4 regions of the Rummeliibacillus sp. TYF-LIM-RU47 genome follow, and region 2 is predicted to be linked to each of the others. Evidence: predicted binding sites of a transcription regulator. Region 2 holds the regulator's gene; each other region holds the start of a gene.
What was found. Region 2 encodes LexA, which represses DNA repair genes until DNA is damaged. Its sites were predicted from a motif close to CGAACATATGTTCG; they were not measured.
Positions count from the first base shown of each region.

Region 1: the regulator LexA is predicted to act here: its motif matches at 3,222-3,235, upstream of uvrB (excinuclease ABC subunit UvrB).
Region 3: the regulator LexA is predicted to act here: its motif matches at 6,001-6,014, upstream of parE (DNA topoisomerase IV subunit B).
Region 4: the regulator LexA is predicted to act here: its motif matches at 2,272-2,285, upstream of F0527_RS00535 (Y-family DNA polymerase).

Region 1 is NZ_VVIR01000001.1:543,106-550,984, forward strand. It holds gene secA (preprotein translocase subunit SecA) at 1-374, shown strand, start outside; one part of gene prfB (peptide chain release factor 2) at 639-710, shown strand; one part of gene prfB (peptide chain release factor 2) at 712-1,737, shown strand; gene F0527_RS02560 (YhjD family protein) at 1,957-2,310, shown strand; gene F0527_RS02565 (competence protein ComK) at 2,300-2,860, opposite strand; gene uvrB (excinuclease ABC subunit UvrB) at 3,308-5,290, shown strand; gene uvrA (excinuclease ABC subunit UvrA) at 5,296-7,879, shown strand, end outside.
Region 2 is NZ_VVIR01000001.1:958,316-966,194, reverse strand. It holds gene tkt (transketolase) at 1-1,543, opposite strand, end outside; gene F0527_RS04685 (DUF896 domain-containing protein) at 1,641-1,877, opposite strand; gene F0527_RS04680 (YneB family resolvase-like protein) at 2,007-2,663, opposite strand; gene yneA (cell division suppressor protein YneA) at 2,660-2,974, opposite strand; gene lexA (transcriptional repressor LexA) at 3,142-3,756, shown strand; gene F0527_RS04665 (GNAT family N-acetyltransferase) at 3,906-4,406, opposite strand; gene F0527_RS04660 (hypothetical protein) at 4,858-5,166, shown strand; gene F0527_RS04655 (DUF2247 family protein) at 5,343-5,942, opposite strand; gene glnA (type I glutamate--ammonia ligase) at 6,233-7,567, opposite strand; gene F0527_RS04645 (MerR family transcriptional regulator) at 7,603-7,879, opposite strand, start outside.
Region 3 is NZ_VVIR01000001.1:1,515,870-1,523,748, forward strand. It holds gene F0527_RS07690 (helix-turn-helix domain-containing protein) at 210-428, shown strand; gene F0527_RS07695 (hypothetical protein) at 476-682, opposite strand; gene acnA (aconitate hydratase AcnA) at 1,563-4,268, shown strand; gene F0527_RS07705 (acyl-CoA thioesterase) at 4,404-4,826, shown strand; gene F0527_RS07710 (HesB/YadR/YfhF family protein) at 4,888-5,175, opposite strand; gene plsY (glycerol-3-phosphate 1-O-acyltransferase PlsY) at 5,191-5,793, opposite strand; gene parE (DNA topoisomerase IV subunit B) at 6,034-7,879, shown strand, end outside.
Region 4 is NZ_VVIR01000001.1:90,390-98,268, reverse strand. It holds gene F0527_RS00545 (hypothetical protein) at 1-485, shown strand, start outside; gene F0527_RS00540 (YolD-like family protein) at 590-928, opposite strand; gene F0527_RS00535 (Y-family DNA polymerase) at 989-2,245, opposite strand; gene F0527_RS00530 (carbon-nitrogen family hydrolase) at 2,648-3,436, opposite strand; gene F0527_RS00525 (glycine C-acetyltransferase) at 3,602-4,801, opposite strand; gene F0527_RS00520 (YczE/YyaS/YitT family protein) at 4,870-5,526, opposite strand; gene ybaK (Cys-tRNA(Pro) deacylase) at 5,600-6,082, opposite strand; gene F0527_RS00510 (hypothetical protein) at 6,097-6,516, opposite strand; gene F0527_RS00505 (DUF7010 family protein) at 6,796-7,404, opposite strand.

The DNA.
Region 1 (7,879 bases), 420 kb from region 2:
AAGTTATCTTGCTTCGTGCAATTGACTCTAAATGGATTGATCACATCGATGCAATGGACCAATTGCGACAAGGTATTCATTTACGTGCGTATGCTCAAACAGATCCGCTTCGTGAATATCAATCAGAAGGCTTTGCGATGTTCGAAGCAATGGTAGAAGCAATCCGTTCTGACGTCGCTCAATATGCAATGAAAGCAGAAATCCGTAGTAATCTTGAACGTGAAGAAGTAGCGAAGGGTGAAGCGGTAAATCCGAAAACCGATGAAAAGACTTCTAAACGCAAGCCAGTCCGTAAACAGCAAGAAGTAGGTCGTAATGATTTATGCCCTTGTGGTAGCGGTAAGAAATATAAAAACTGCCACGGCGCTGTATAAAGAGTAAAAATAGTGGGATTCTTTATCTCCCACTGATGAGCTCTTACTGCCCGTAATGTGGTTAAAGTGAATGATGTAATTGGCAAAAGGAGCTGTTCAAACTTTGAACAACTCCTTTATGTCTTTTCATAGCTATAGTTATAGAAGCTTATCCCTTCTATAACTATACTTACAGTGAATAACATTCAGCCTTAGTTGTTGAAAAGTGACTAAGATGCGTGATAAGTTATTGAATATTTAATGTAATTGGAGGAACAAATTATGATGGAATTATCAGATGTTCGGAACGACCTTGATGGGACGTCCACAAAATTAGAAGACTTTAGGGGGTCTCTTTGACTTAGAAAACAAAGAGGCGCGGATTCAAGAATTGGATGAAATGATGCTTGAGCCATCTTTCTGGGATGATCAAAACAATGCGCAAAAAATTATCAGTGAATCCAGAGGTTTAAAAGAAATCGTCAACGAATTTCACGAATTAGTTGAAACGCAGGAAAACCTTGAAATGACACTGGATTTATTAAAAGAGGAACCAGATGAAGAATTGCAGCAAGAACTTTTTAACGAGATGGATGAGTTTAAAAAACGCACCGAGGATTTCGAACTGCAATTGCTTTTAAGCGATCCTTACGATCAAAACAATGCCATTGTGGAACTTCACCCAGGCGCAGGCGGTACCGAGTCTCAAGATTGGGGATCTATGCTTTTGCGTATGTATACGCGCTGGGCAGAAAAACATGATTTCAAAGTAGAAACATTAGACTACTTGCCAGGCGATGAAGCAGGGTTGAAATCTGTTACACTTGCGATTCGCGGACATAATGCATACGGTTACCTGAAAGCCGAAAAAGGTGTCCATCGTCTTGTACGTATTTCACCATTCGATTCCGCTGGACGTCGACATACTTCCTTTGTGTCTGCAGATGTCATGCCGGAGTTTACCGATGAGATTGCTGTTGAAATCCGTTCAGAAGATTTAAAAGTAGATACCTATCGTGCATCAGGCGCAGGTGGTCAGCATATCAATAAAACAGAATCTGCTGTCCGAATTACTCACTTGCCAACAGGGGTTGTTGTGGCATGCCAGGCTGAACGCTCACAAATTAAAAACCGTGAGAAAGCGATGAATATGCTGCAGGCGAAATTGTATCAGCTAAAAGTAGAAGAGCAGCAAGCTCAGCTAGATGATATCCGCGGTGAACAGAAGGAAATCGGATGGAGTAGCCAAATCCGTTCATATGTATTCCATCCGTATTCAATGGTGAAAGACCATCGCACCAACACAGAAACCGGTAATGTCCAAGCGGTGATGGATGGCGATATTGACCAGTTTATTAATGCATATTTGCGCTCACAATTATAAAAACTGTAAGTTGTGAATAAATAATACGCCCGAGTGGATAGACTTTTGCAAGGTCTCATCTGAACGGGCGTATTTTTTGCTAGTAGCGGTGTTGTCTCTTTCTATTTTAGGTATTGAGCCAAAACATACCAAACGTTTGTTCTTAATTTTGCTTGCTAAATGAGCAACTCGAATATAAAATAAAATAAGAACGTTTGTTTTCTATGGAGGTTGTTGGCGATGTTGAATTTATCGAATGAAGCAATTCATAGGTTAGAGCAGGCCATTTACTTGCCAATGGTGCTGCAAATTCTAAAGCGTGATAGCAAAGAATTTGAGCAAGGGCATTTTAAATTAAAACAACCCTATATAAGGCTGCTTGAACAGACGACCAAGCGAGTCCACAAAGAACTGGCTGAGACGAAACGTTATTTGGCTATGCATCAGCTGCAAGTATTCCGCGGGGAGCGAGATGATCTATTCTCCGAATACATTTTTATCAATAAAAGAGCCCAAGATTGCCGCCGGTACTCGAATATTCGGCTGCGCAATCATGTGGAAGAACTGTTAACTCACTATTTATCTAAGTCATAAGAAACAAGCCGCGCTCTATAATTGAACGATTGTCCATTTTTTGATGCCTATTGATCACCTCGTCCATATGACGGAAATAAAGGATGGAAGCATAATATTGCTGCCTTGAAAGTGTTGTAAAACTTAATTGTTCCTCTATATAAACTCCTTTTTTGAAATATAAGCCCATTTCTTGTTTATTCATCATAGTATGTCCTCTAAAATTTTGCCACAAAATCCATGCGTTATGCTTTTTCTTAGGTGATGCAGTCGGAAAGAAAATATATGGCTGTAAAAGAGCCGTTAAGATGATAGGTAGTTTAATAATCGTGTCTGATTTAGCATGTTCGTTTACTTTGCTAAATACGTAATTTGAATATTCCAGTGATACGTCCAATGAAGTGCCGAGTGAAGTACAAATATAATTAATCAATCGGGTCACAGTACACGAGACGATGTATTGACGATTGAGCTCAATAACAAGTGAATAATTTCGTTTGTCTACCAAAATAGGCTTAAGCATGCAAATATCCGGTGTTAGATAAAATTCATGAATTTTTATAATTTCCATTTTTATTCCTCCTAGTATGTTGGTGGATTCAAAGATTAAATTTACGGGTATATAATGATCTCAACTACACTATTTCTATAGATAGATGAGAAAGTAAAAAAGATTGCATATTCATGTTGTTTTTCCTATACTAACAAAAAGCATTTCAGGAAATAAAACAGAGAAAAGTGACATATCATTGGTCGTTCTTCTCTTTTTGTTGGTAGAATGAATACTTTGCTTGGGCCATATGAGGGTAAAATTAAACTATTTTTGTTTTACTTTCTCAGTAAAAGCCCCCAAAGTCGAAAACTGTGACTGTTATCATTCAATTTAAAAATTAAAAACCGTTCAGATGGAGCGGTTTTTTTATTTAAACAATAAAACGTACGTTCGCTTATTTCTGGATACTTGTGAGTAGCTATGTTAAAATATGTCTATGAGTTTTAAGGAACGGGGAGGAACCAAATGAGTAAAGATTTCGAATTACATTCCGCATATCAACCGAGTGGCGACCAGCCTGCAGCGATTAAAGAACTGGTTGAAGGCGTTAGACAAAATAAACAGCATCAAACACTTCTTGGCGCAACAGGAACGGGGAAAACTTTTACGATTTCAAACGTTATCAAAGAAGTGAAAAAGCCGACGTTGATCATTGCGCATAATAAAACGCTCGCAGGGCAACTTTACAGCGAGTTTAAGGAGTTTTTTCCAAATAATGCTGTCGAGTATTTCGTCAGCTATTATGATTATTACCAACCGGAAGCGTATGTGCCACAAACCGATACCTACATTGAAAAGGACGCCAGCATCAATGATGAGATCGATAAACTGCGGCACTCTGCCACTTCCTCTTTGTTTGAACGAGATGATGTAATTATTATTGCATCGGTTTCTTGTATCTATGGCTTGGGGAACCCGGAAGAATACCGTGAAATGGTTGTGTCCATTCGTACAGGGATGGAAATTGAACGCAACCAGCTGCTCCGCAAACTCGTAGATATCCAGTATGAACGAAATGATATAAATTTCACGCGTGGTACCTTTAGAGTGCGCGGAGATGTAGTCGAAATTTTCCCTGCATCTCGTGATGAACACTGTATCCGTATTGAATTTTTCGGGGATGAAGTTGACCGCATTAGAGAAGTAGATGCATTGACAGGCGAAGTGCTTGGAGATAGAGAACATATTGCTATTTTCCCAGCATCTCACTTCGTTACGCGTGAGGAGAAATTATTAAAAGCAATAGATAATATTGAAGTAGAACTGAAAGATCAATTAAAACATATGCGAGAAGAAGACAAGCTGTTGGAAGCACAGCGCTTAGAGCAACGAACGAATTACGACTTGGAAATGATGCGCGAAATGGGCTTCTGCTCTGGCATAGAAAACTATTCAAGGCATCTTACATTGCGCCCTGCTGGTGTTACACCTTACACATTGCTTGATTACTTCCCGGAAGACTTTCTGCTTGTCATTGATGAAAGCCATGTTACATTGCCGCAAATCCGTGGTATGTATAATGGAGACCAAGCACGCAAAAACGTACTAGTAGAACACGGATTCCGTCTGCCGTCCGCGCTTGATAACAGGCCGCTGAAATTTGAAGAATTTGAGAAACATATTCATAATGCAATTTATGTTTCGGCAACGCCTGGTCCCTATGAATTGGAACATACACCTGAAATGGCTCAACAAATTATTCGCCCGACTGGCTTGCTTGATCCAGAAATCGATGTACGTCCAATTGAAGGCCAAATCGATGACCTAATGGATGAAATTCAAAATAGAATTCAACGGAATGAACGTGTTCTGATTACGACGCTTACGAAAAAAATGTCGGAGGATTTAACCGATTATTTAAAAGAGATGGGCATCAAGGTACAGTATTTGCATTCGGAAATAAAAACGTTAGAGCGTATTGAAATTATTCGAGAGCTGCGTGTAGGAACATATGATGTACTAGTCGGTATTAACTTGCTTCGTGAAGGACTAGACATTCCGGAAGTTTCTCTTGTCGCTATTTTAGATGCGGATAAAGAAGGTTTCCTTCGTTCAGAACGTTCTTTAATCCAAACAATCGGTCGTGCTGCTCGAAACTCTAATGGGCATGTCATTATGTATGCTGATCGCATTACAGATTCCATGGCAAAAGCACTCGAGGAAACGGAACGTCGTCGTACAATTCAAATGGAATATAATGAAAAACACAATATTACACCTAAAACTATACAAAAAGAAATTCGTGATGTGATTCGCGCAACACAAGCTGCTGAGGAACCTGAAACATATCTGACAAAAGCAACCAAAGGCAAAAAGCTTACGAAGGCAGAAAAAATCACATTGCTTGAATCTTTAGAGACAGAAATGAAGGATGCTGCAAAAGCGCTTGATTTTGAGCGGGCAGCAGAATTAAGAGACACTATTTTGGAATTGAAGTCGGAAGGATGACCAATTTGAAAAATCAAGAGATTGTAGTACAAGGTGCCAGAGCAAATAATTTAAAAGATATAGATGTGACCATTCCAAGAGACCAATTAGTCGTGATTACTGGTTTGTCGGGTTCAGGGAAATCCTCTCTCGCTTTTGACACGATTTATGCGGAAGGTCAACGGCGCTATGTTGAGTCGCTGTCATCTTATGCACGTCAATTTTTAGGTCAGATGGACAAGCCGGATGTAGATGCGATAGAAGGCTTATCGCCTGCCATATCAATCGATCAAAAAACAACAAGCCGAAACCCGCGCTCAACTGTCGGAACGGTAACGGAGATTTATGATTACCTGCGATTGCTTTTTGCTCGTGTCGGAAAACCAATCTGCCCAAAGCATGGTATTGAAATTACTTCTCAAACCATTGAACAAATGGTGGATCGCATTAAGCAGTATCCTGAGCGTACTAAGCTTCAACTACTTGCACCCATGGTCCAAGGGAGAAAGGGCACACATGTAAAACTTTTAGAGGATCTAAAAAAACAGGGGTTTGTCCGTGCACGAATAGATGGTGAACTCCGCGATTTAGACGATAATATTGAATTAGACAAGAATAAAAAACATACGATTGAAGTGGTCATTGACCGTATCGTTTTAAAAGAAGGCGTCGAGGCACGTATAAGCGATTCATTAGAAACAGCGTTAAGGCTTGCAGAAGGCCGTGTAGTAGTCGATGTGATGGAACATGAAGAACTGTTATTCAGCGAACATCACGCTTGTCCTATTTGTGGCTTTTCAATCGGCGAATTAGAACCGAAAATGTTCTCCTTCAACAGCCCGTTTGGTGCATGTGCAAGATGTGACGGTCTTGGCTCTAAACTAGTAGTAGATAAAGAATTAGTCATACCAGACTGGGATTTGACATTGGATGAAGGAGCCATTGCTCCATGGATTCCAACAAGCTCACAATTCTATCCACAATTATTGAAAGCTGTTTGCTACCATTACGGTATCCCAATGGATGTGCCGGTAAAAGAGCTATCAAGTGAACAAATGGATAAGATATTAAATGGATCGGGAAATGATAGCATTCACTTCCACTATGAAAATGAATTTGGAAGCGTGCGAGACCAAAATATTTTCTTTGAAGGTGTGTTAAGAAATGTAGAACGACGCTACAAAGAAACTAGCTCGGATTATGTACGTGAGCAAATGGAAAAATACATGGTACAGCAACCATGCCCATCATGTCACGGTCATCGTTTAAAACCTGAATCATTAGCTGTAAAGATCAATGGTATCCATATTGGTGAAGTAACAGAGCTTTCTGTAAAAGAGGCATTCCAACTATTTAAAGAACTAGAGCTATCGGAAAAAGATATGCAGATTGCCCGGTTGATTTTAAGAGAGATCCAAGAGCGATTGAGCTTTTTAATCAATGTTGGCTTGGATTATCTAACGTTAAACCGTGCAGCAGGCACATTATCGGGCGGCGAGGCACAGCGAATTCGTCTCGCTACTCAAATTGGCTCACGGTTAACTGGTGTGTTATATATCTTAGATGAGCCGTCAATCGGCCTACATCAGCGCGATAATGACCGTCTGATCGCTACATTGCAAAGCATGAGAGATCTGGGCAACACATTGATTGTTGTTGAGCATGATGAGGATACAATGATGGCCGCTGACTATTTAATCGATGTAGGACCTGGCGCAGGAGCACATGGCGGTGAAATTGTTGCTGCCGGTACACCGCAGGAGGTTATGCATAATCCGCATTCATTAACAGGGAAATATTTAAGCGGCGAGAAATTTATCCCATTGCCAATTGAACGGAGAACCCCTGATGGCCGCTATATCAAAATTAAAGGGGCAAGAGAAAACAATTTAAAAAATGTAAAAGTAGATATTCCATTAGGCGTATTTGTTGCGGTAACTGGTGTTTCTGGATCTGGGAAGAGTACGTTAGTCAATGAAATTCTATACAAAACGCTCGCCCATAAATTGAACCGCGCCAAGATTAAGCCAGGCGAAGTGAAAGAAATAGAAGGAATCGAGCAGTTAGAAAAAGTGATTGATATTGACCAGTCACCGATCGGCAGAACGCCACGTTCTAACCCAGCAACATATACAGGGGTATTTGATGATATTCGAGATGTGTTCGCTTCTACAAATGAAGCGAAAGTACGTGGTTATAAAAAAGGACGCTTTAGCTTTAATGTCAAAGGCGGACGCTGTGAAGCGTGTCGTGGAGATGGGATCATCAAAATTGAGATGCATTTCTTGCCTGATGTTTACGTACCATGTGAAGTATGTCATGGCAAACGCTATAACAGGGAAACACTTGAGGTAAAATATAAAGACCAAAATATTTCAGATGTGCTCGAAATGACAGTTGAAAATGGCTTGGAATTCTTTAAAAACATCCCGCGTATTGCTAGAAAGCTGCAAACATTAGTTGATGTGGGATTAGGTTATATCAAACTTGGCCAACCAGCGACTACGTTATCCGGTGGGGAAGCGCAACGCGTTAAGCTGGCATCTGAATTGCATAAACGGTCTAATGGAAAATCCATTTATATATTGGATGAACCGACAACAGGACTTC
Region 2 (7,879 bases):
CAGTAGGTTTATTTTTAGATGATACTGCAAGTTTCCATGCGGCAGCAGATTCGTTAGCATCAGCCGGACGGATAACAGAGAGGTTCGGCATCGCACGCAATGCAGCTAAATGTTCAATTGGCTCATGTGTTGGACCGTCTTCACCAACAGCAATAGAATCATGTGTAAACACATATGTCACAGGAAGTCCCATAAGTGCAGATAAACGTACGGCAGGGCGCACATAGTCAGAGAAGACAAAGAATGTTCCACCAAACACGTGAAGACCGCCATGCAAAGCCATACCATTTAATGCAGCACCCATTGCGAACTCACGAACACCGAACCAAATATTACGTCCAGCTCGTTCAGTTGCAGAGAAATCTCCTGCATCCTTAATAGTAGTTTTATTAGAGCCAGCTAAGTCAGCACTTCCTCCAAAGAAAGAAGGCAATTTCTTAGCTAAGGCATTAATCACATCACCTGATGATGAACGTGTAGCTACCGATTTGCCTGGCTCGAAAGCTTTGATTTCTGCGTCAAAGTCTTCAGGCAGCTCTCCATTAATTGCTTTTTCTAGCTGTGCAGAAAGTTCTGGGTATGCTTGTTTGTATGCTTGGAATTGTTCATTCCATACAGATTCAGCTTCTTCCCCTTGAATTTTCGCTGCTTCTTTAAATGTTTCGTATACTTCCTCAGGAACGAAGAAATCTTCATTTTCCCATTGATAAGCTTGTTTTGTTAGTAGAACTTCATCAACGCCAAGCGGTGCACCGTGAGATGATGATTTACCTGATTTGTTAGGAGAACCAAAGCCAATAACTGTTTTAATCTCAATTAATGTAGGTTGTCCTTTATGAGTTTTTGCTTTTTCAATTGCTGAATTAATAGCTTCAATATCATTGCCATCGTCAACCAAGATATAATTCCAGCCATATGCTTTAAAACGCTCAGCTGTATTATCTGAGAATGATTTATTCAAATCACCATCTAATGAAATATCATTACTATCGTATAAGACAATTAGTTTATCTAATTGCAAATGGCCTGCAAGTGAAGCTGCTTCTGCAGATACACCTTCCATTAAATCTCCATCTCCGCAAAGCGCGAATGTATAGTGATCTACAATGGAATGTTCTGGTTTGTTGTATACTCCTGCTAAATGCGCTTCAGCCATCGCCATACCAACAGCCATAGCAATCCCTTGCCCCAGTGGACCAGTTGTCGCTTCTACTCCAGCAGTGTGCCCAAATTCAGGATGGCCAGGAGTTAATGAATTCCATTGACGGAAGTTTTTAATTTCATCCATCGGTAAGTCATAACCACCTAAATGAAGTAGGCTGTATAATAACATTGAACCATGTCCTGCTGACAATACAAATCTGTCACGGTTAAACCATTTTGGATTTTTTGGATTGTGTTGCATTTGTTTTGTCCATAGCGTGTAAGCCATTGGTGCTGCACCCATTGGTAAACCTGGATGACCAGAATTTGCTTTTTCGATTGCATCAATCGACAAAGTTCGAATTGTATTAATTGCAAGCTGATCTGCTTGTAGCGTCATGAATAGACATCCTTTCTGAAAGCAAAGTATTATTCTATTACAGTTTAGTCAACATTATGTCAGAAAACAATATTTTTTCGACATTTACTTTACCTTATTAATTCAAAGGATTATTTCGTTTTTGAATTTCCTTTACCTTATCCGGTGTTACTTCATCGCCATTTGGATCAAATACTCGGACATGCTCAATGGTGTCTCTCATGGAATTACGGAATGTATCCAGATATTCTTTTCGAAGTGCTGTTTGTTCTTTCGCTTCCTCAACACTTAGTCCTTCTGCTTTTGATTTTCTAGACAGGAAATTAATGCGATCAATCTTTTCTTTTGGCAACATTTATATACACCCTTTCATATTCTTCATATCTTAAAGAGTATGTAAAATATGTTTTAAGTGCAAGCGTTAAGCATTATTTGGATATCAAGCCAACCTGTATCATAAAGTAAACTTTTCGACAGTTTACAGTTAATTATTGTGCTCTTCGAATTCTTTATAGCGTCTATGTACTGTTGCTTTGCTAAGTTGGAAGCCCAATCCATTTAAAGTAGCAGTGATTTCTTCAAATGTTAGCCCTTTATTTCTCAATTGAATAATCTGTTCAATTGGAGCATCAATTCTTTCTCTACCTTCTGGATTGCCCCGATCCTTTAAGTTATTTTCAGGCCTATAGCCGTTTTGTACAGCCCTTTTCATCCCACGACGTATTTTGGCATTATGTAATTTCCTTTGATATTCCTCTACTAGTGCCAATATTTCAAGCAACATTGTATCCATTTCATTCAGCTGGATATTGCCTGAATTATTAAGAGTAAAAATAGTCACTTCCATTTTATTAAGTAGATGTAATACGGCCATGCGACCATTCCCACGTCCTAATCGCGTTTCATCCTGCACAAACAATGCTGTAATATGTTGTTCTTTAATATAATCCAGCAAATCCATGAGTCCCTCGCGTTCTACGTCATAGCCGCTATGCCGATCTTTAAATACACTCATAACATTATAACCTTTTGTTTTGGCAAACTCTTTTAGTTCACTTTCTTGCCGTTCTAGCGAAGAATCTTGGGATTCTTTTTCTGTACTTACACGGCAATATAATACTGCTTCTTTCCCTCTATTCATTCATTTTCACTCGCCAACTCTATTCCTTTTTTATTCGTGTTAGTTTTTTTGTACGCAGGAATAGATAAAGTATGACCAGCTATAATGCGTCCGTCAATAATATTGTTTTTATCTTTCACTAAAGAAACCCACTCACTTTTGGATAAATCCCCTTTATAAAGTCCAGATAGCGACCATAAAGTATCTCCTTCTTGGACTTCTATGTTTGTGTAGCTAGTTGTATCCCGATTGATAACCATAAGAATAACCATAATCGCGAATATGAATGCAAATAAATAGGTGGTATTTCGATTTTTTTTAATCCAGTTCATAAGGATCTCCCCTTCATCGAATGTTTGTTCGTAGTTTATATAATTCAATATAATACGAACATGCGTTTTTGTCAAATAAATTTCGAACCTATGTTTGCATCCATTTAATAGACATGTTATACTTCATTTAACAATTAAAGAAAATTGCTGATAAGAGGGTGAGCAAATTGAAAAAGGTATCAAAAAGACAAGATGATATATTGGAATTTATAAAAGAAGAAGTACGCACTAAAGGATATCCGCCTTCTGTACGAGAAATAGGCGAAGCAGTAGGTTTAGCTTCCAGTTCAACTGTCCACGGCCATTTGAATAGATTGGAAAGCAAAGGGCTGATCCGCAGAGACCCGACAAAACCGCGCGCTATTGAAATCTTAGATCAAGGAAATGTTACCAAACAGGGTGTTATGCATGTTCCTTTAGTTGGGAAAGTAACTGCCGGGTTACCTATCACCGCTATCGAAAATATTGAAGAGTACTTCCCTATTCCTGACACTTACGGTGGATCAGATGACCATATTTTTATGCTTGAAATCATGGGTGAGTCTATGATAGAGGCAGGAATTCTCGATGGAGACTACGTGATTGTCAAACAACAGGCAACTGCCAATAATGGAGATATCGTAGTAGCTATGACGGAGGAGAACGAAGCAACAGTAAAACGTTTTTATAAAGAAAAGGGACACTTCCGTTTACAACCAGAGAATTCCTCTATGGAGCCAATAATTGTTGAAAACGTTGCTGTTCTTGGTAAAGTTGTTGGTCTTTATCGAAACATATACTGATAATTAAAAAAACAATCGAGTCTATTATATTACCTGTAGACTGATTGTTTTTTTATAAACACAAAACAGATAGCGCGGGTGTTAAATTAGGATTATTTTGCGCCTACTTAAAGTGCTATTTTGCAGTATGAAAACATTGCGTGTTTCTTTTATTTCTCAACTAGCTTTTTAATCGCCAACATGGACTTACCCTGAATAATACCTGTATCTTCAAATTTAAATGAAGCGTATAATGTTTTAGCTTTGATATTACTTGTTTGATAAAAGAGAGCTATATATTCTGCTTCACCATATGGCCACGTTACGATCTCCTTCAACATTTTTTCAAATGCAAGTTTGCCATATCCTTCCCCTTGGTAACTCTTTCCAATCATAATATGCCAAATAAAATAGCTCTTCTTGCCGTAAAAATCTTCCTTCTCAAACGATTCGTGATCCAACGTATCATAAATATACATCAAAAATCCAACCACCACTTCATCGGCATAAATGGCATAAGGTGTAGCAGGTATCCCTTCTGCATTCAACATATGAGCATCTGCAAAGCTTCTTAGGTTAGTAGTTTCTATAAAGTCTTTTTGGTTTTCTTCAACTTCAAGTGCTATTACTTTCTCTATGTTATCTCCAGTTATTTTTCGTAATTCAATCATTTTCTATTTTTTCTCCTCTCTTAATACAATCCACTACCTCCTTGCACAATCAAAACATAGTCACATATCATACGATTATTCTCATAATATGTTGTACAAAGTATTCACCAGTAATAAACTCTACTCATCCTGATTTTTCATTCTAGCGCCATACATAATTGTAATAAAACTTAAAAACTTCCATTAATCAATATAAGTAAATATATTACAGTGTATAATATAGGTAAATACAGGGTTATAAATTTTTAGATTTAACAGTCAGATGGTTTAACACATCATCCGTTGCGCAAAAATATCTCTCGACAATTGAGTGAAGCAAAAACACAACATTTCTGTTTTCCGAAGCGCTTAAGTATGAACGTGATAAGGCTACTATTATTGTTTAGGATTAAGGTTATCTGGGTGAAGTAAGCAAGACTAATATCAAAAAGTGACAGAGGTGGGTTTGAAGATGGATACTTTTAAAACTTCAGAAAATGATGACGGTTCTTATATTGACTTGGAAGTTCTACAACATTACTTGGCAACTGGAAGAGAAGTTGAATTCTCCTATCATAAAACAAAATACTATATAGCAAATAGCTCTCAAGGATATTTACTTTTAGAAGTATTTCCAGGTTCTGATACCGAGAGTAAGGGTATTTCTGATAGTTTTAATGATACAAATGAATTTTTGCTTAATGTTAAAATCGCTAATAATTCATTAAAAGAGATTTTCTCGAAGCATACTAAGAATATAGAGATCGTCTTTATCTATTAAAGATTGAAATGGGTGACTTGCTAATCCTGATAGAGTGTTATGGTATTTAGTTTTTTAGTTGTCTGTGACTAAATAGAAATAGACCTCAACATGTAAAAGATATTAGGATCCTACGACATAAAATTGAGTTTATTGTTAGTATTATTTTATTTTGGTATCGCATTTTTTATTAAAAATTATTTGACTATCTGTTTTTGTTCTTCTAAAAACTGATTCCATCTATTTAAAAATAGTTCTTGATTTTTCTCTGTTACTTCAAAAGTCATCGAGAAATATCGAAAATCACGAGCTGGTATTGAAGGTATTTTAAAATCCCAAATAACATCATAAACTTTGGTACTATAGTCTATTTCTTTTAATTCTGAGTCGTATCGTTTCGGATGATTATATTTTTTGGGGTTTTGATACAACCACAATAAAGCAATATAAAGATATTTGTTTTTACAGTCAATCATGAATTGTTTATTTTCCAATAACATTGAATCAATTATTTTCTCTTTTATTAAAACATTAATATGCTTTTCAGCTAAGTCTTCTTCATTATTAAAAAGTGAAGCAAGCTCAAATAGCGTATTTGAAGTATTACCATTAATTGATACCTCTGATACTGCTTTTTCAATAGCATAATTTAGAGAAATATATTGACTTTTTAATCCAAAATTTAATTCATTCCAATTTAAAGAGGCATGATCTATAAAGAAAGCATACGGAATATTTAAATTTAACGAGTTCTCTGGCATATCTAAAATAAATTCTTCACTCTGATAATCTATCATATTAATCATTCATCTCCTTTTCGACAAAATAAACTACCCTTAGGTATTTAACCAATAGCTTGTTGTACCCGGTATCGCATTTGATGCGTGATTTGTCCTTCTCTATTAATTGTATAATGAACTATACCTTCTTCTCTTTCAATGTTTTTCCTTCCTTTTATCAATTTACTTTTCTTTACACCTTTTGCTGTTTTATATTCTTTTCAAATTTTGTAAATCCTGTATGCATAATAGACAACTATCAATACATAAGAAAAACGCTGGGACTTTGAATCCCAGCGCTTTTTATTTTAGTAAGTTTTCATGTATTGGTCACGTTCCCATTGGTGGACCTGTGTTCTGAAGAAATCAAATTCTATTTCTTTTGCTTCACGGAAATTAGCATAAATATGCTTTCCTAAAGCACCTTGAATGACTTGATCTTCAGCAAGTGCGTGCAATGCGTCGTCTAGGTTTGCCGGCAAATTACCAATGCCTTCTTCTAGTCTTTCTTCTGCATTCATCACATAAATATTTCGATCAACTGCAGGTGGCGGTGTCAACTGTTGCTCAATACCATTTAATCCCGCTTCTAGAATAACAGCCATCGCTAAATAAGGATTTGCCGCTGGATCAACTGAACGTACTTCAATCCGAGTAGATAGACCGCGAGATGCCGGAATACGGATAAGCGGAGAACGATTTTGTGCTGACCAAGCAATATAACATGGAGCTTCATAACCTGGCACTAATCGTTTGTAAGAGTTCACTGTTGGATTTGTCACAGCTGTAAAGCCTTTGACATGTTTTAATACCCCAGCCATAAATTGATACGCTGTATCGCTCAATTGCAGGTCGCCCTTCGGATTAAAGAAAGCATTTTCTGACCCTTTAAATAAAGATACATTACAATGCATCCCAGATCCAGCCACACCAAACAATGGTTTAGGCATAAACGTTGCATGTAAACCGTGTTTACGAGCAATTGTTTTTACAACCAATTTGAATGTTTGGATGTTATCGCATGCTGTAATTGCATCTGCATATTTAAAATCAATTTCATGTTGGCCCGGTGCTACTTCGTGGTGTGATGCTTCTATTTCGAATCCCATTTCTTCCAACTCAAGCACAATATCACGACGGCAATTTTCTCCTAAGTCTGTTGGTGCTAAATCAAAGTAACCACCATGGTCATTTAGTTCAAGTGTCGGTTCGCCCTTTTCATCTAATTTAAATAAGAAAAACTCAGGCTCAGGTCCTAAATTAAAGCTGGTAAAGCCCATTTCTTTCATACGGTTTAATATGCGACGCAAGTTATTTCTTGGGTCTCCTGCAAACGGTGTACCATCTGCACTGTATACATCACAAATAAAGCGGCATACTGTACCTTTGCCGATTGTCCATGGGAATACAATAAATGTATCTAAATCAGGATATAAGTACATATCAGATTCTTCAATACGCACAAAACCTTCAATAGACGAGCCATCGAACATCATTTTATTATCCAACGCTTTTTCTAGCTGACTTACAGGTATTTCTACGTTCTTAATAGATCCTAATACATCTGTGAATTGTAAACGGATAAAATTCACTTCTTTTTCTACGACCAATCTACGAATATCATCTTTTGTAAACTTTCCCAATGAAATCTCTCCCTATATGTAGAATTTTTTAGGTGTTATGAAAAGAAACGAGATAAATCTCCATGTCGGATAGAGGTTTTTTGCATACTTTGCGCTTGACGCATTTCTTCTCGTAAAATCCTTCTTAAATCTTCATCAGTAATTTCTTTCTTCAATTGCTTGGTAACAAGCGGTTCATTTTTCATTTCAAATACTTTTTTTATTCCAGCCATATTGATGCCTTGTTCTAATAAATCCTTAATCTCTAATAAATCATCAACATCATTTAATGAAAACATCCGGCGATTCCCTTCAGTTCTTGCTGGAATAATA
Region 3 (7,879 bases), 560 kb from region 2:
TATCTGGCATAGCTTTTTACGTGTGATTTGTACCTAATCAGGTAGTACGCTTGGTAGGTTATAAAGTAGTGTGACTGGAATCTAATTTGGTAGTGGCGTTGGTATTTGATGTGGTATTTGACTTGGTAGTAATAATGTACGTTAAACGTACCAAGAAAATACCTTGTCCAATGAAAGAAAGTTAAATTTTTTTAAGGTGGGCTATATGGATGAGCTATATAATCAATATCAAATTGAAGCAATTAATGAAGGAGTTCAATGTTACGCAACGTGATTTAGAAAAAATGACAGGTCTGTCCAGGCGGACCATTTCAGAACTCTCTAATAATAAAATGGAGAGAATACCTAAATCAGCGTTATCGAAAATTGGGGAAGCCTTTGCGATAGAAGATATACGAGAACTCATTGATTTTAAAAATGAACAATAAAAAAGACCACATTAGTGGCCATTAATAAGCAAATTAAGTTTAGAACTTTAATGATACACTTCATAGAAAAACATGCAGGCTATTACAACGATAGCAACTAATACTACATTTTTCATTCGCTCATCTAATAATGGTAAACCATTTCTTTTGTTAGCAATCATTCCTTGTATAAAAGACACCAAGAAAACTAATAAAAAAATTATACCTACTAACAATACAGATAAAATGAAGAAAGCAAATATTAGAAAGATCAAAGCGTAACCCCCTTTTTTAGATGAATTAAACCATTGCACTCTTAATTAGTATTGAATTCCCATATAAATATAACATAATACCTATATTGCATAAATACACTAATTTTTTATATAAATTAAATGTTATTACTTAAAACATGGGAAGCGAAGGTGAACTTATGGAAAGAAAAAATGATTATAAATATATTATGTGGTTTGGTTTGTTATTTATTGTTATGCCCGTTGTCTATGTTGGTAGTTGGATATTATATTATCAATTCAATGAGAGATGGGGGAACGTAGAAGCGTCAATGAATTCTATGTTTGTTTATTATTTATTTGTATCTATATGGTGGTTTATTTACTCCCTAAGAAAAAAATAACAACTATTACCTTTTGTTAAAAATATGCTAATATGCAGTTTGGTTATATTTACAAAAGGTACAGCTGTATTTGTAGGTGTTCCTAGGCATGCGTTGATAGTTAGCTCTTACGATGTTTTGTATACCTTTCAGTATTAATTAGTTAAAGGTATAATCTATGTAAACGCACCTGTCCAGCGTTATTTTCTAATTAAATGTTTTAAATGTCCCGGGTGGGGTACACGTTTATAAAACATGTATAAAACCCCACCTTGTCCCCCGGGGAGTACCCCGTTAAATAGTGTTAAATAACACTATATTGGATATGTGGATAAAATCTATTTTTTTACAAATGCTATTTTAGCAATAACTCAAAAGTTAAAACCTCAATACTGGAAACCAAGGCCATAAGAAAAATTTATATCAATCTATAAAATTAATGTTATTTACTTATGTGTTGTTTTCTATTATTATTGGTATTGGAGAAAAGAAGCTTATATGAAGCCCTTTTCAGTAGATAATTAAAGGGGGAACCGAACATGGCAAACAATAACTTGCACAACAGTCGTTCTTCATTCGAAGTTAACGGTAAATCTTACAACTATTATCGTTTAGCTGCAATCGAAGAAGCTGGTATTGCACAAGTATCACGCCTTCCTTATTCAATCAAAGTTTTATTAGAATCTGTATTACGTCAATATGATGGCTATGTAATTAAAGAAGACCATGTAGAAAACTTAGCGAAATGGGGCAAAGATGCAGACGAAAATGCTGAAGTGCCTTTCAAACCTTCTCGCGTTGTTCTTCAAGACTTCACTGGTGTACCAGTAGTAGTTGACCTTGCATCATTACGCGATGCAATGAAAAAAATGGGCGGAGATCCAAACGAGATCAATCCAGCAATTCCTGTTGACCTTGTTATCGACCACTCTGTTCAAGTTGACAAATACGGTAACGAAGCAGCTCTTAAAGCGAATATGGATCTTGAATTCGAACGTAATGCTGAGCGTTACAATTTCTTGAAATGGGCTCAAACAGCTTACGATAATTTCCGTGCTGTTCCACCAGCAACAGGTATCGTTCACCAAGTAAACTTAGAGTATTTGGCTCCAGTAGTTCACGTGAATGAAAATGCTGATGGCACTTACGAAACATTCCCAGACTCTGTTGTGGGTACTGACTCTCATACAACAATGATCAATGGTATTGGTGTTCTTGGATGGGGTGTTGGCGGTATTGAAGCAGAAGCTGGTATGTTAGGCCAACCATCATACTTCCCAATTCCTGAAGTAATTGGTGTGAAATTAACTGGCAAATTGCCAAGCGGTTCTACAGCTACTGACTTAGCACTTAAAGTAACTCAAGAATTGCGTAAAAAAGGTGTAGTCGGCAAATTCGTTGAGTTCTTCGGACCAGGCGTTTCTGCATTACCTTTAGCGGATCGTGCAACAATTTCTAACATGGCACCTGAATATGGTGCTACATGTGGTTATTTCGCAATCGATGATGAATCATTAAGCTACATGCGCCTTACAGGCAGAGACGAAGAACATATCAATATTGTAGAAGCTTACTTAAAAGCAAACAACATGTTCTTTGACCCAGAATTAGAACCTACTTACACAGATGTATTAGAAATTAACTTAGATGAAATCGAAACTAATCTTTCAGGTCCTAAACGTCCACAAGATTTAATTCCGCTTTCAGATATGAAAACACGCTACCACGAAGTAGTAGTGGCTCCAGCTGGCGTTCAAGGTTTTGGCTTAACTCCAGATGAATTCACAAAAACTTCAACTGCTAAATTTGCAGAGGGTGATGTTGAAATTCCAGCAGGTGCTGTAGCAATTGCTGCGATTACTTCTTGTACGAACACATCTAACCCTTACGTTCTAATCGCTGCAGGTCTTGTTGCGAAAAAAGCAGTAGAAAAAGGTTTAACTGTTCCTAAATGGGTTAAAACATCACTTGCTCCAGGATCAAAAGTTGTTACTGGCTACTTAGAAGATTCTGGTTTACAAGATTACCTAAATACACTAGGTTTCAATACAGTTGGTTACGGTTGTACAACATGTATCGGTAACTCAGGTCCACTATTACCAGAAATTGAAGAAGCAATCATGTCTAAAGATTTATTCGTGACTTCTGTACTTTCAGGTAACCGTAACTTTGAAGGCCGTGTACATCCTTTAGTGAAAGCTAACTACTTGGCTTCACCACCATTAGTAGTAGCTTATGCGCTTGCTGGTACTGTAGATGTAGACCTACGTAAAGATTCATTCGGTAAAGACAAAGATGGAAATGATGTATTCTTTGATGACATCTGGCCATCATCTGATGAAGTAAATGCCGTTCTTTCAAAAGTTGTTACACGTGAATTGTTCCAAAAAGAATATGAAACTGTATTCAATGCAAATGAAAAATGGAATGCAATTGAAACTTCTACAGATTCACTTTACGAGTTTGATGAGAATTCAACTTACATTCAAAATCCGCCATTCTTCCAAAACCTATCTGCAAAACCAGAAGCAATTCAACAGCTTATGGGTATGCGTGTGTTAGCGAAATTTGGTGACTCTATTACAACTGACCATATTTCTCCTGCTGGTGCAATTGGTAAAGATACACCTGCCGGAAAATACTTGCGTGAACATGGCGTAGAACCACGAAACTTCAACTCTTATGGTAGCCGTCGAGGTAACCATGAAGTAATGATGCGCGGTACTTTCGCAAACATCCGTATCCGCAACCAAATTGCACCTGGTACAGAAGGCGGCTTCACTACTTACTGGCCAACAGGTGATGTAGAGTATATCTACGATGCAGCAATGAAATACGCTAAAAACCGTGTAGGCTTAGTTGTACTTACTGGTAAAGACTACGGTATGGGTTCTTCACGTGACTGGGCAGCTAAAGGTACTAACCTTCTTGGCGTTAAAACAGTTATCGCAGAATCATACGAACGTATCCACCGTTCAAACTTAGTAATGATGGGTGTTCTACCACTTCAATTCGTTGATGGAGAAAGCTCAGAATCACTAGGATTGACTGGTGAAGAAACATTCTCAGTTAATATTACAGATGAAGTTAAACCTCGTGATATCCTAACTGTGACTGCTACATCTCCAGATGGCGATATTAAAACATTCAAAGCGCTTGCTCGTTTTGACTCAGAAGTAGAAGTAGATTACTACCGTAACGGCGGTATCCTACAAATGGTTTTACGTAACAAATTATCTAAATAATATGGTTCAAACAAGTGCACAATAATTTTGTGCACTTGTTTTAGTTTATAAGACAAAGGAGATTTAATGAAAGAAGAAAAGCTATGGAAGGATTTTCTCTCAAAATAACGGTATACTTAACATGAGGTGAACAACATGTTTGTAAGTGAAAAAGAAATTGAAATTCGTTATGCGGAGACAGATCAAATGGGCGTTGTATACCATGCTAATTATGTTATATGGATGGAATTAGGGAGGACGCAGCTGATTCATGATTTAGGCTTTAGCGTGACTCAATTAGAAGAAGCAGGCTATGTATCGCCTGTTATGAATGTAAATGTTAGCTACAAAGCTGCACTACGTTATGGTGAAAAAGCGATTATACGTACATGGATTGTATCACAGGAACGTCTTCGTACTGTGTATGGCTATGAAATCGTACATAGTGATGGAACGATTGCGGCAACAGCAACATCCGAACATATTGTGGTGAAAAAAGAAAATTTCCGACCTGTTGCTTTTGAACGGATTAATCCGGTGTGGTTTAATAAATATAAAGAAATTGCAGAAATCAAATAACTCTTGGATGAGTAGTTTAAAAAAGCATGCCCGAATTAGGCATGCTTTTTGCTTTCGTTATCTACTTGTAATCAAATTTAAGTTCATCTAATTGGCGATCTACATCTACATATAAATCATGGTTGTTAAAAAACCATGTATCGTCTTGCTCAATAAAAAAAGTAGTTCCATTATGCTCTAATACAACACTTGGATTAATTGGCGAGTCTTGACTCATGCCGAGAGAAAACCCTTCGTGGAAAGGATTTGAGCCACCATATCTAGCATAAAAACGAATGGTATCTCCTTGCGCTACATCCATTTCATCAGAAAACCACTGAAATGCTTGTTCAGACATGATAATTTTCATAAGAACACTCCTTTTTTATAACCATGTTACTTTTGGTTCAGTTCCCTTTTTTATGCGCGATATATTAGATCTATGGCGATAAAAAATAAAGACTACAATAATGGAAATAATGATAAGTAAAAGATATTCATTATATAAAATACCATAAATAAGTGCGTAAATAAAAGCTACAACAGCTGCAAACATAGATGCTAGACTCACCATTTTATACACTTTTAAGCAAAGAAGGAAGGCGATAAGGAGCAAGATAAAGATTGGCCAATGGTAGCCAAGTAAAATACCTGCAGACGTAGCCACAGCTTTGCCTCCTCGGAAGCCAGCGAAGATAGGGAACATGTGCCCGACGACAGCAATGATGCCAGCAACGAGTGGGTGGATACCACTTCCTTGGAAAACAGCTAGAATAGGAAGTATAGTTGCAAGTGTGCCCTTTAATATATCCATAAGTGTAACGGCTATACCCGCTTTTTTTCCAAGCGTACGGAAGGTATTAGTAGCACCTAAGTTTCCGCTTCCGTGCTGTCTGATATCGGTTTTATAAAAAACTTTACCAACCCATAAACCGGATGGGATGGAACCAATTAGATAAGCCAATACAACAACTAAAATACTATTCATTTAAAACTCCCTCCAACATTAGTAGTTGGTATTATTAGATTGTAATAATATTTTATCACGAGACTGTAAGCGTACACAATGACCAACTTTCTCAATAATTGCCGGTTCTTATTGTCCAATAGATTAAACGAATGATACAATAAAACCTGAGTCTAACTGAACAAGAAGTTGACAGTATCTATTATTGTGTATATGATTTATAAAAGTAGAACGGATGTTTGTGTTTAGGGGGAATATTTTTTGACAAATAAACAAACAATCACCTCTTATAGTGAAGATGATATTCAAGTATTAGAAGGTTTAGAAGCCGTAAGAAAACGTCCGGGTATGTATATTGGCTCTACAGACAGCAGAGGCTTGCACCACCTTGTATACGAAATCGTCGACAATGCTGTTGATGAGGTGTTAGCGGGTTTTGGCTCACATATTGTTGTGAAAATCCATAAAGATCAAAGTATTAGTGTAAGAGATTATGGACGAGGCATGCCAACTGGGATGCACAAGACAGGGAAATCAACTCCTGAAGTAATCTTTACCATTTTGCATGCAGGCGGTAAATTTGGTCAAGGTGGTTATAAAACAAGTGGTGGTTTGCACGGTGTAGGAGCATCTGTTGTAAACGCCCTTTCTTCATGGCTTGATGTAACCATTTACCGAGATGGCCATAAATACAGCATGCGCTTTGAAAATGGCGGTAAGCCCGTAACTACACTTGCTAATCTAGGCAAAACGAAAGAAACAGGCACATTTATTCATTTTAAGCCTGATCCAGAAATCTTTTCTACAACCAAGTATCAATTCGATACATTGGCTGAACGTTTACGTGAATCAGCTTTTTTATTAAAGGGCTTAAAAATAGAGCTTATTGATGAAGAAACCGAGCGACAAGAAGTGTATCATTATGAAAATGGAATTGAAGCCTTTGTAGCCTATCTTAACGAAGAAAAAGATGTATTGCATCCAGTTAAATATGTTGAAGGCGAACTAGATGAAATTGAAGTTGAATTTGCTTTTCAATTCAATGATGGTTATTCCGAAACTATCCTTTCCTTTGTTAATAATGTTCGCACGCGTGATGGAGGCACACACGAAACAGGCGCAAAAGCTGCAATGACGCGTGTGTTTAACGAGTATGCTCGTAAAGTCGGACTCCTAAAAGAAAAAGATAAAAATTTGGATGGTTCAGATATACGTGAAGGGTTAGCTGCCATCATCTCAGTCCGAATTCCTGAAAATCTATTACAATTCGAAGGTCAAACTAAAGGCAAACTTGGCACAGCTGAAGCACGTAGCTCTGTCGATGGTGTCGTATCCCAAAAATTAATGTACATTTTGGAAGAGAATGCGGAGCTTAGTGCATCGCTTGTACGTAAAGCTATTCGTGCACAGCAAGTTCGCGAAGCAGCACGGAAAGCAAGAGAAGACGCACGTCATGGTAAAAAATCCAAAAAACAAACCATCTTATCAGGAAAATTGACGCCAGCACAATCTAAGAATGCTGCCAAAAATGAATTATACTTAGTCGAAGGCGATTCTGCGGGCGGCTCAGCTAAACAAGGCCGTGACCGTACTTTCCAAGCCATCTTGCCTCTTCGAGGAAAAGTAATCAATACGGAAAAAGCAAAGCTTCAGGACATCATGAAAAACGAAGAAATTGCTACCATTATCCATGCAGTCGGTGCTGGAGTTGGTACAGATTTCAATATTGAAGATGCTGCTTACGATAAAGTTATAATCATGACGGATGCCGATACGGATGGCGCTCATATACAGGTATTACTCTTAACTTTCTTCTTCCGTTATATGAGACCACTTGTTGAAGCAGGAAAAGTATATATTGCCTTGCCGCCACTTTATAAAGTATCTAAAGGGACTGGGCGCAAAGAAGTAATTGAATATGCTTGGACAGAGAAAGATCTTCAACAAGCAATTAAGAAAATTGGTAAGGGGTATATTCTTCAACGCTACAAAGGCCTTGGTGAAATGAATGCTGAGCAGCTTTGGGAAACAACCATGAACCCTGAAACACGGACATTGGTTCGCGTTCAAATCAATGATGTTGAAAGAGCAGAAAAAGGCGTTGCCA
Region 4 (7,879 bases), 870 kb from region 2:
GGTGGACAAATAATCTAAAAAAAATTGACCGCTTCCTTAAAAGGAACAAGCAAAAAGCATTATTTGCCTATCCATACGCCATCGCCCATGAATCCTTAGCAGAACAAAAAGAAGCACTTCAACGAATAATTTCCACTCATCAACAGCCTTATATCAAACATAATTACGCATGCTTGCTTGCCCTACTAGAAGAACATTATGACCAAGCGCTGACTGAAGCAAAACAAATTCAGAAAGAGCCTTATCAAAGCTATATGATTGCCCATAGCGAAGCCCTGCTTGGAAATATCGAGAACGCACGTGAAATGCTTCCGCGGTTAACTGAAAAATGGATGGCTCCTTCAATTGAAAGTTTGATTTCTGCCAAGGAGAAAAATAAAGAAAACTTTAGCCGATACTCAGCTGAAGCAATCGAACATGCAAGAGGTGTACAGAAGTACATGCTTTATTATTCCTTGAAAGATATGAAAGAACTTCAAATGTGAAAGGGATTTTAGCAAACTCTGTGTGTACACCTAAAAAGCCACAAACGTTGAATCTATACGTTTGTGGCTTTTATATTTTATTTGATTATTATTATTTATGATTTTCACGCTAATATTTCCAAATGAATAATACAGTCCACATCCACCCAATGATTTTTAGAAAATGTATCTTGATCTTGGATTAACAGTTTTTTCTTTTCACTGTTAAGGTTGGCAATGATGCCTGTAAAGCTGCGGCTCGTTTTGTCATGCCATACTTCTACTACTACTTGTTTTTTGCTGTAGTATGCTTGAAGTACTTCCTCTTCTAACGCCTGCAGTGTCCATTCGTCATATGCAGGTTTTTTGATTTGCTTTAATTCACTTTGCCAATTTTTTAAACGGTGAACATGTTCCGGCAGCATCATAGCCGTCCACTTGATATTCCCTCGGTCGCGTAGCACTAACACACATCTCCTTTTTATCCCGTCTCGCATTAACAAGCTGTAAAATTCCCTCAGACTTTAGCGCTTGTGCCCTCCAAGCAATCCGTCGCGTCCAATTGCAGTACCTGCCTCTGTATACGAAACGGCGCGAAGGATAGCTGTCGAACCGTAATGTGCACGAAGGTGATCCATTGCAGCGCCGAGCTTACGACGTTTCCAGCGTTTTGTATCAAAGAGGCTAAGCTGTAGTGATTGTTCCGATTCTAATTTTGATATGCTGATGCTGATTTGTCGCACGGGACGTTCGTTGTAATGCTCTTCAAAAAGCTGCAGACATACACGATAAATCGCCATTGTATCATTGGTCGCTTCATCAATTGTTTTTGCGCGTTGGAAGCCTCCGCCAAAAGCATCGCGGCTATACGATATGCCCAATGTAATGGTGCGGCCCACTTTATAAGCTTCCCTTGCCCGCCTTGCTACATCCTCACACATCTCAAGCAGCACGATGAAGATTTCCTTTTTCGTATGGTAATCGCGTTTTAATATCTGGCTTTTGCCGAAACTGATTTGGCCTTCAACAATTGGTGCTTCTCCTACGGTAGATAAATCAATCCCCCATGCATGGTGGTAAAGCTGGTTGCCCATAATGCCGAACTTCTCTTCGAGTGCAGATAAATCAGCATTTGCTAAATCGCCCACTGAAAAAATACCCATGTGGTTTAGCGTTCGTTCGGTGCGGCGTCCAATTCCCCACATTTCAGATAGCGGCATAACAGGCCATAGCTTTTTCTCAACATCCTCAAAGTCCCATTTTGCAAAACCTGTTTTTTTCGCTTCTAAATCGAGTGCAAGCTTTGCTAGAAGCATGTTAGGTCCCATACCGACAGTGCTTGGAATTTCGAATTGCTTGTAAAGTTCATTCTGGATGGCACGCGCTGTTCGTTCTGGATCACCCCATAGCTTCTCCGTGCCTGTTAAGTCAATAAAGCTTTCATCAATACTGTAAACATGAATCGCTTCGCTCGGTACATAGCTCGTAAATAATTTAGTGATTTCAACAGACATGCGCACAAAGTACTCCATCTTTGCTTCAAACACATGGATATCGGGGTGCTTCGGAATTTCAAATAACCGAGTGCCCGTTTTTATTTGGAAACGTTTTTTCGCCATGGGAGATGCAGAAAGCACGATACTGCTTTGCTGCTCCAGATTACCAACAACGGCAACCGCTTCGTTCAGCACATTCAAACCAGCGAGTGTCGCCATGCAGCTCGCATAAAAACAACGCATATCTATACACATAATCGATCTATTTGGCATATTTTCATACAGCACAGCGAACTCCCTCCATTCAATAAAGAACATTTGTTCTAATTCTAAAATGAGACAAGTGAGATGACAAGTCATAAAGAGCATTTACCAAAATGTAACGTTTTATTTTCCATATAAAGTGAAACTTCATTCAGTGGGGGTTTTTTATCCCCACTGAAGGTTAGTTGAACCAATCGGGCTTTTACGGGCAGTTACCCCCCACTAAACTTCTCCTTTACATACTGCAGTTTTGAAGTGGGGGTCTTACTGCCCGTTAATGCGGGATAAAAACAACGAGAGGAATGTAGAAAGGGTTTGTGAATATATTATATTCGGTGAGGGGATGGATATACGTTTATATCCAAAGAGGCAGGTTCGAACAATAAAGTAAAAAGCGAGAGAAATAGCTTCTCTCACTTGAACTTACACCAGAATATCTTTATATAAATCAGGGCGCCGGTCATCATAGACAGGGATTTGTCCTCGCACTTCATCGACATTAGATAAGTCCACGTCAATAACAGCAAGCTCTTCATCCTCATTTCCCGTCCACAATACTTCACCCCAAGGCCCAATAATCATGGACTGGCCGTTGAAATTTTCTTTCTTGTTGCTAATTCGATTGACAGCTATAACAAAGCATTGATTTTCAATAGCTCTTGCTTGGAGTAACAATTTCCAATGATCAATTCTTGGCGTCGGCCATTGTGCTACCACGAACAACACTTTTGCCCCATTTAATGTATGAAGGCGCAACCATTCTGGAAAACGGATGTCATAGCAAATAACGCCCGCCGCCTGCAAGTCGCCTAAAGCAAAGTTGTTCTTTTCGCTTCCTGAGGATAAATGCAAATGTTCATCCATGAGGCTGAAAAGATGGACTTTATCATACTCTCCTACTAGTTTGCCCTCTTTATCGACAACATACATCGTATTGTAGAAATAATTATCTCTCTTTGTTGCCACAGAACCGCCGACAATATCGATGTGAAGTTCTGTGGCTAAATTTTGCAAGAAGTTCTTAGTTCTTTCACCATGGTCATCCGCTAATTCATTTAACTTTTTCAGCGCATAACCTGTATTCCACATTTCAGGCAAGACAACAAGCTTGGCTCCTTTACTAGCACTTTCGCGAATGAACTGTTCAGCTCTTTTAAAGTTCTTTTCCACATCACCAAATGCTACATTTAACTGAATGCATCCTATCTTCATGTTTGCGCACCTCCGTTTGAACTTTTCGCTCCCATAGTAAACTTTCAATTCTGAAAAATCTACATATTATTCTATCTTTTCTGAATCAAAAAGTATATAAAAACGAGATACTAGAAAGTCCTTTAACATAAAAAAATCCCGCCATAATGGCGAGATTTTAGGATATTAAGAAATAACACCAAGCTCTTTACCGACTTTTTCGTAAATCGCTAGCGCTTTATCAAGCATTTCTTTTGTATGGGCAGCTGTTGGCATATTGCGTACACGGCCAGTGCCTTTTGGAACGGTTGGGAACACAATCGATTTCGCATAGACGCCTTCTTCAAGAAGACGAGCTGAGAATGTTTGTGTTAATTTTTCATCGCCGATAATGCATGGCGTAATTGGTGTTTCTGAATGACCGATATTAAAGCCTAATTTTTTCAGGCCGGCTTTTAAGTAATCGCCATTTTCCCAAAGCTTGTCATGAAGCTCTGTAGAGTCCATCAGCATTTGAACTGCACGTGTGATAGCAGCTACGTCACCTGGTGGTAATGCTGTAGAGAATAAGAATGGACGTGAGCGGACTTTTAACCAGTCGATTAGGTTCTTCTTACCAGCAACATAACCGCCAACAACACCGATTGCTTTAGATAATGTACCGATTTGGAAGTCAATCTCATTTTGAAGGCCAAAATGTTTGACTGTTCCTTTCCCTTTGCCCATTACACCTGAACCATGTGCATCATCCACATATGTAATCAGATCAAATTCTTTTGCGATTTCTACGATTTCAGGCAATTTTGCCACATCGCCGTCCATTGAGAAGACGCCATCTGTGATGACCATAATTTTATTGTATAGGCCTGATTCTTTCGCTTCTTTCGCTTTTTGGCGAAGATCTTCCATATCAGAATGGTTGAATGCAATAATTTTCGCTTTTGATAGGCGGCAGCCATCAATAATAGACGCATGGTTTAGTTGGTCTGAAAGAATGGCATCATTTTTATCCATAACAGCTGAAATTGCAGCCATATTACAGTTAAAGCCTGATTGATAGGAAATCGCCGCTTCTGTTCCTTTAAACTCAGCCAATTTTTCTTCTAACTTCACATGCAAATCAAGCGTACCGTTAATTGTACGCACAGCGCCTGCACCTACGCCGTATTTATCAATTGCCTTTTTGGCAACTTCTTTTAATTCAGGATTTGTCGCTAATCCAAGATAGTTATTGGAAGACAAGTTAACTAATTCTTTTCCTTTAACTTGGATTACTGGACCATTCGCGCCTTCAACGGCATCGATTTCATTGTATAATCCTTGGTCGCGAAGCTGTTGTAAATTTTCGTTTAAGAATGTATTAAGTACGTGTGACAAAGTCCTCATCCCTTTCCTGCATATCTATATCGTATTGTAGCATAACTATTTTTAGTTTTGCATTTCTATACCAGCCACTACTGCTCTATGATTTCTTTTTCTACTTGCTTATGTTTACCGTCATCTATTTTCATACATTTTTTCAAAGCCTTCTCGCTATACCGAAGTGCTACCTGGATGATGGGCCCTAGTGCGAAGACCATTACAACCGTACCAATGCCGACAGGTCCACCAAGGAAGTAGCCGACGACTGCTACAGTGAATTCCATGAAGGTACGTGCCGAAGTAATGCTCCAGTCGAGTTTTTCAACAAGCAACAGCATCACGGTATCTCGTGGCCCTGCCCCAAAATGGGCCGGTATATACAGGCCACAACCGATAGCGATGAGAATGGTACCGAGAATAAAATCCATTAATTGAAAAGCGAAGTGATGCGGATCTGGCAAAAGCCAGTTGAAGAAATCAAGGAAGAGCCCGACCACAATCATATTAAGGAATGTGCCTATATGCGGCCATTGCCTAATACCAATCGAGGATAGTGTCACGATGAGAATGCCTATTATTTCCGACCATGTACCAATTGATAAACCAAACTGTTGATACAGGCCAATATGCAGCACATCCCATGAACCGACGCCAAAACGCTGGCCTTTTACTGTCAGTGCAATACCCAGCCCAATAACCATTAGGCCAGCGAAAAAGAACAGCAAACGCCACGTATTTACTTTCTTCACTTCATCCCTTCTTTCACCATTAGAAAAAGAAAGCCATGCATGAACATGCCTTCCTTCATTCATTACTTCTATTTTAAACTAGAGATGTGAATTTTGCATGTGCCGCTTTTGCTAGACTTTCCGGCGACAAGCAAATTTGCATACCAATCTTCCCGGCTGAAACAAATATTTCATCTAGTTTTTCTGCTGCGTCATCAATCCATGTAGGATACTGCTTTTTCATACCAATCGGCGAACAGCCCCCTCTGATATAACCTGTATTCGGCAGAAGCTCTTTCACAGGCAGCATCTCTATTTTCTTTTCGCCAACCGCTTTTGCTGCCTTCTTTAGATTCAGCTCAGAAGCTACAGGGATGACAAAAACATAGAGATTGCCTTTGCCGCTTGTTGCAACAAGCGTTTTATATACACTCTCCTCTGCCTGCCCAATCTTATGCGCCACTGCTACGCCATCAATCTTCCCGTCTTCCACTTCATATTCCGTTAATGTATAAGGGATTTTTTGACCATCCAACAAACGGACGGCATTTGTTTTTTGTATCTTATGTTTTGCCATAGCATTCTCCCCTCCTAAATGAACATGTAGATGGTTGGTTCAGCAAATTGAAAACCTTGTCTGGCCATGCTGGTTTGAAAAGTATAACGCGAAATTGCTTTTTCCCTTATGTGCTGCTTTGATGGTGCTTGCTCAAATGTAGACTCCTTGAGAGATGTATTCGTTATTTGAGTAACAGGATCATTATGTATGCGCCAGATGCTATTCTTTCCTATGTCTTTGCCCTTTTGGTTGCGGGCAGAAGCAGTATACTCTTCATTGTGCTCCTGATCTGTCTTTCCCGTCAATAAATTCAGCAACGTTTCAATAGATGGTCTCGGCTTATGATATTGAGCGTTCCTCCGGTAAGTCTCATCCGCTGTTTTATGGCGAAGCGCCCTCTTGCGGTTTTCTATATCCGTATACTGTTTTTCCAGAAGTGACGAAACATGCATGGCGACAACCTCCCCTTTTTATCCTAACTCTATTGTCGAATACGCTTACAAATAAGAGCTTTTTTTATCTTCATCTATTAATATATCAGAAAAGTGGAAATAGACGAATGGGGCTCAGAATATTTTTCCACTATTTCAAATTAAACTTGCAACCTCGATAGAAAACCGATAGTCTCAGTATTTGAAACTAGATTCTGGAGGAATAAAGTGTAACAACTAAAACCACAACAGCAACAAAGTTTCTGTATGTTCACCTAAAACGCCCAGTGTGTAACAATATTATTGGTCTCGTGCCATCCTAAGTAATCTCCTACCCACGGACAAAATCACAAGGCTGGTTATCCATAATATCAACATAGAACCCAAGCCAACCAATGTCCACCATGTGTTAATCTGATGCTGTCCAAGACTGGACCTCAATGGCACAAAGAGTAGTGTCACAATCGGAAGCAGACAAAGGAGCGTTCCTGTAACATAATAAGCCTTGACTTTGAAAAGGTAAGCAAGAGGAAAGAAGTGTACCCCAACAATTATAGCCATAATCGGAAAAAACCAATCGAAATGTCCAACAGTATTGCAAATGATAGCCGCAATAATAATCAACAAAAATTCTGTAGCAAAAACAATATTAAACCACTTGTTGACATTGGCATTCTTAGAACCATGGGTATTTGTACTATCCAAGTTTCGGGAACTCCTAATCAATGCAATCCCCGAGAAAAATAAAGTAGCACCGATAAATATTGCAAGAATTAGTAACCAAATAGAACCTAAGCCCTGCAAACCTCCAATACCAACGTCCGCCCAAACTGTCCCGAAAAAGGCCATAAACATAACCCCCGAAGCAGTCCCACGAATGTCCGCTCTAGAAATAACGCTTTCCGACACACGAATCTCCCTCTCCATTAAATTTCTACTTCCACAACATGTTTCTTTTAATTGTCCTTAAATGAATTAAGTGCTTATCCTTATTCAAGGATTGTGCACAACAACGGAAAATCTTATTGAAGATAATCACAAGTTAGATTAAAGCTTTAGCTCCGCTCACAGTACTTTTCTAAAACACACTCTGCTCACATTATATTTTATAGCCAATTATATAATTCTACATCTCCATCTATTTCACCTGTATACTTCCGTCAACATAAAGAAGCCCTTAATCTCGGAGATTAAGGGCAAACTATATACTGATTAATATTTTTTGGATTTGTAATATTTCTTGTACTTCAATCTTTGGACTAAAAGGAACCCTATTAAAACTCCTATTGGCCCTGAGTAAGTCACTGGCCCTCCAATAAAGATAACTGAGCTTACATAACCAGTAACATAAACAAAGATAAAAATAATGATATCCTATTTTCGT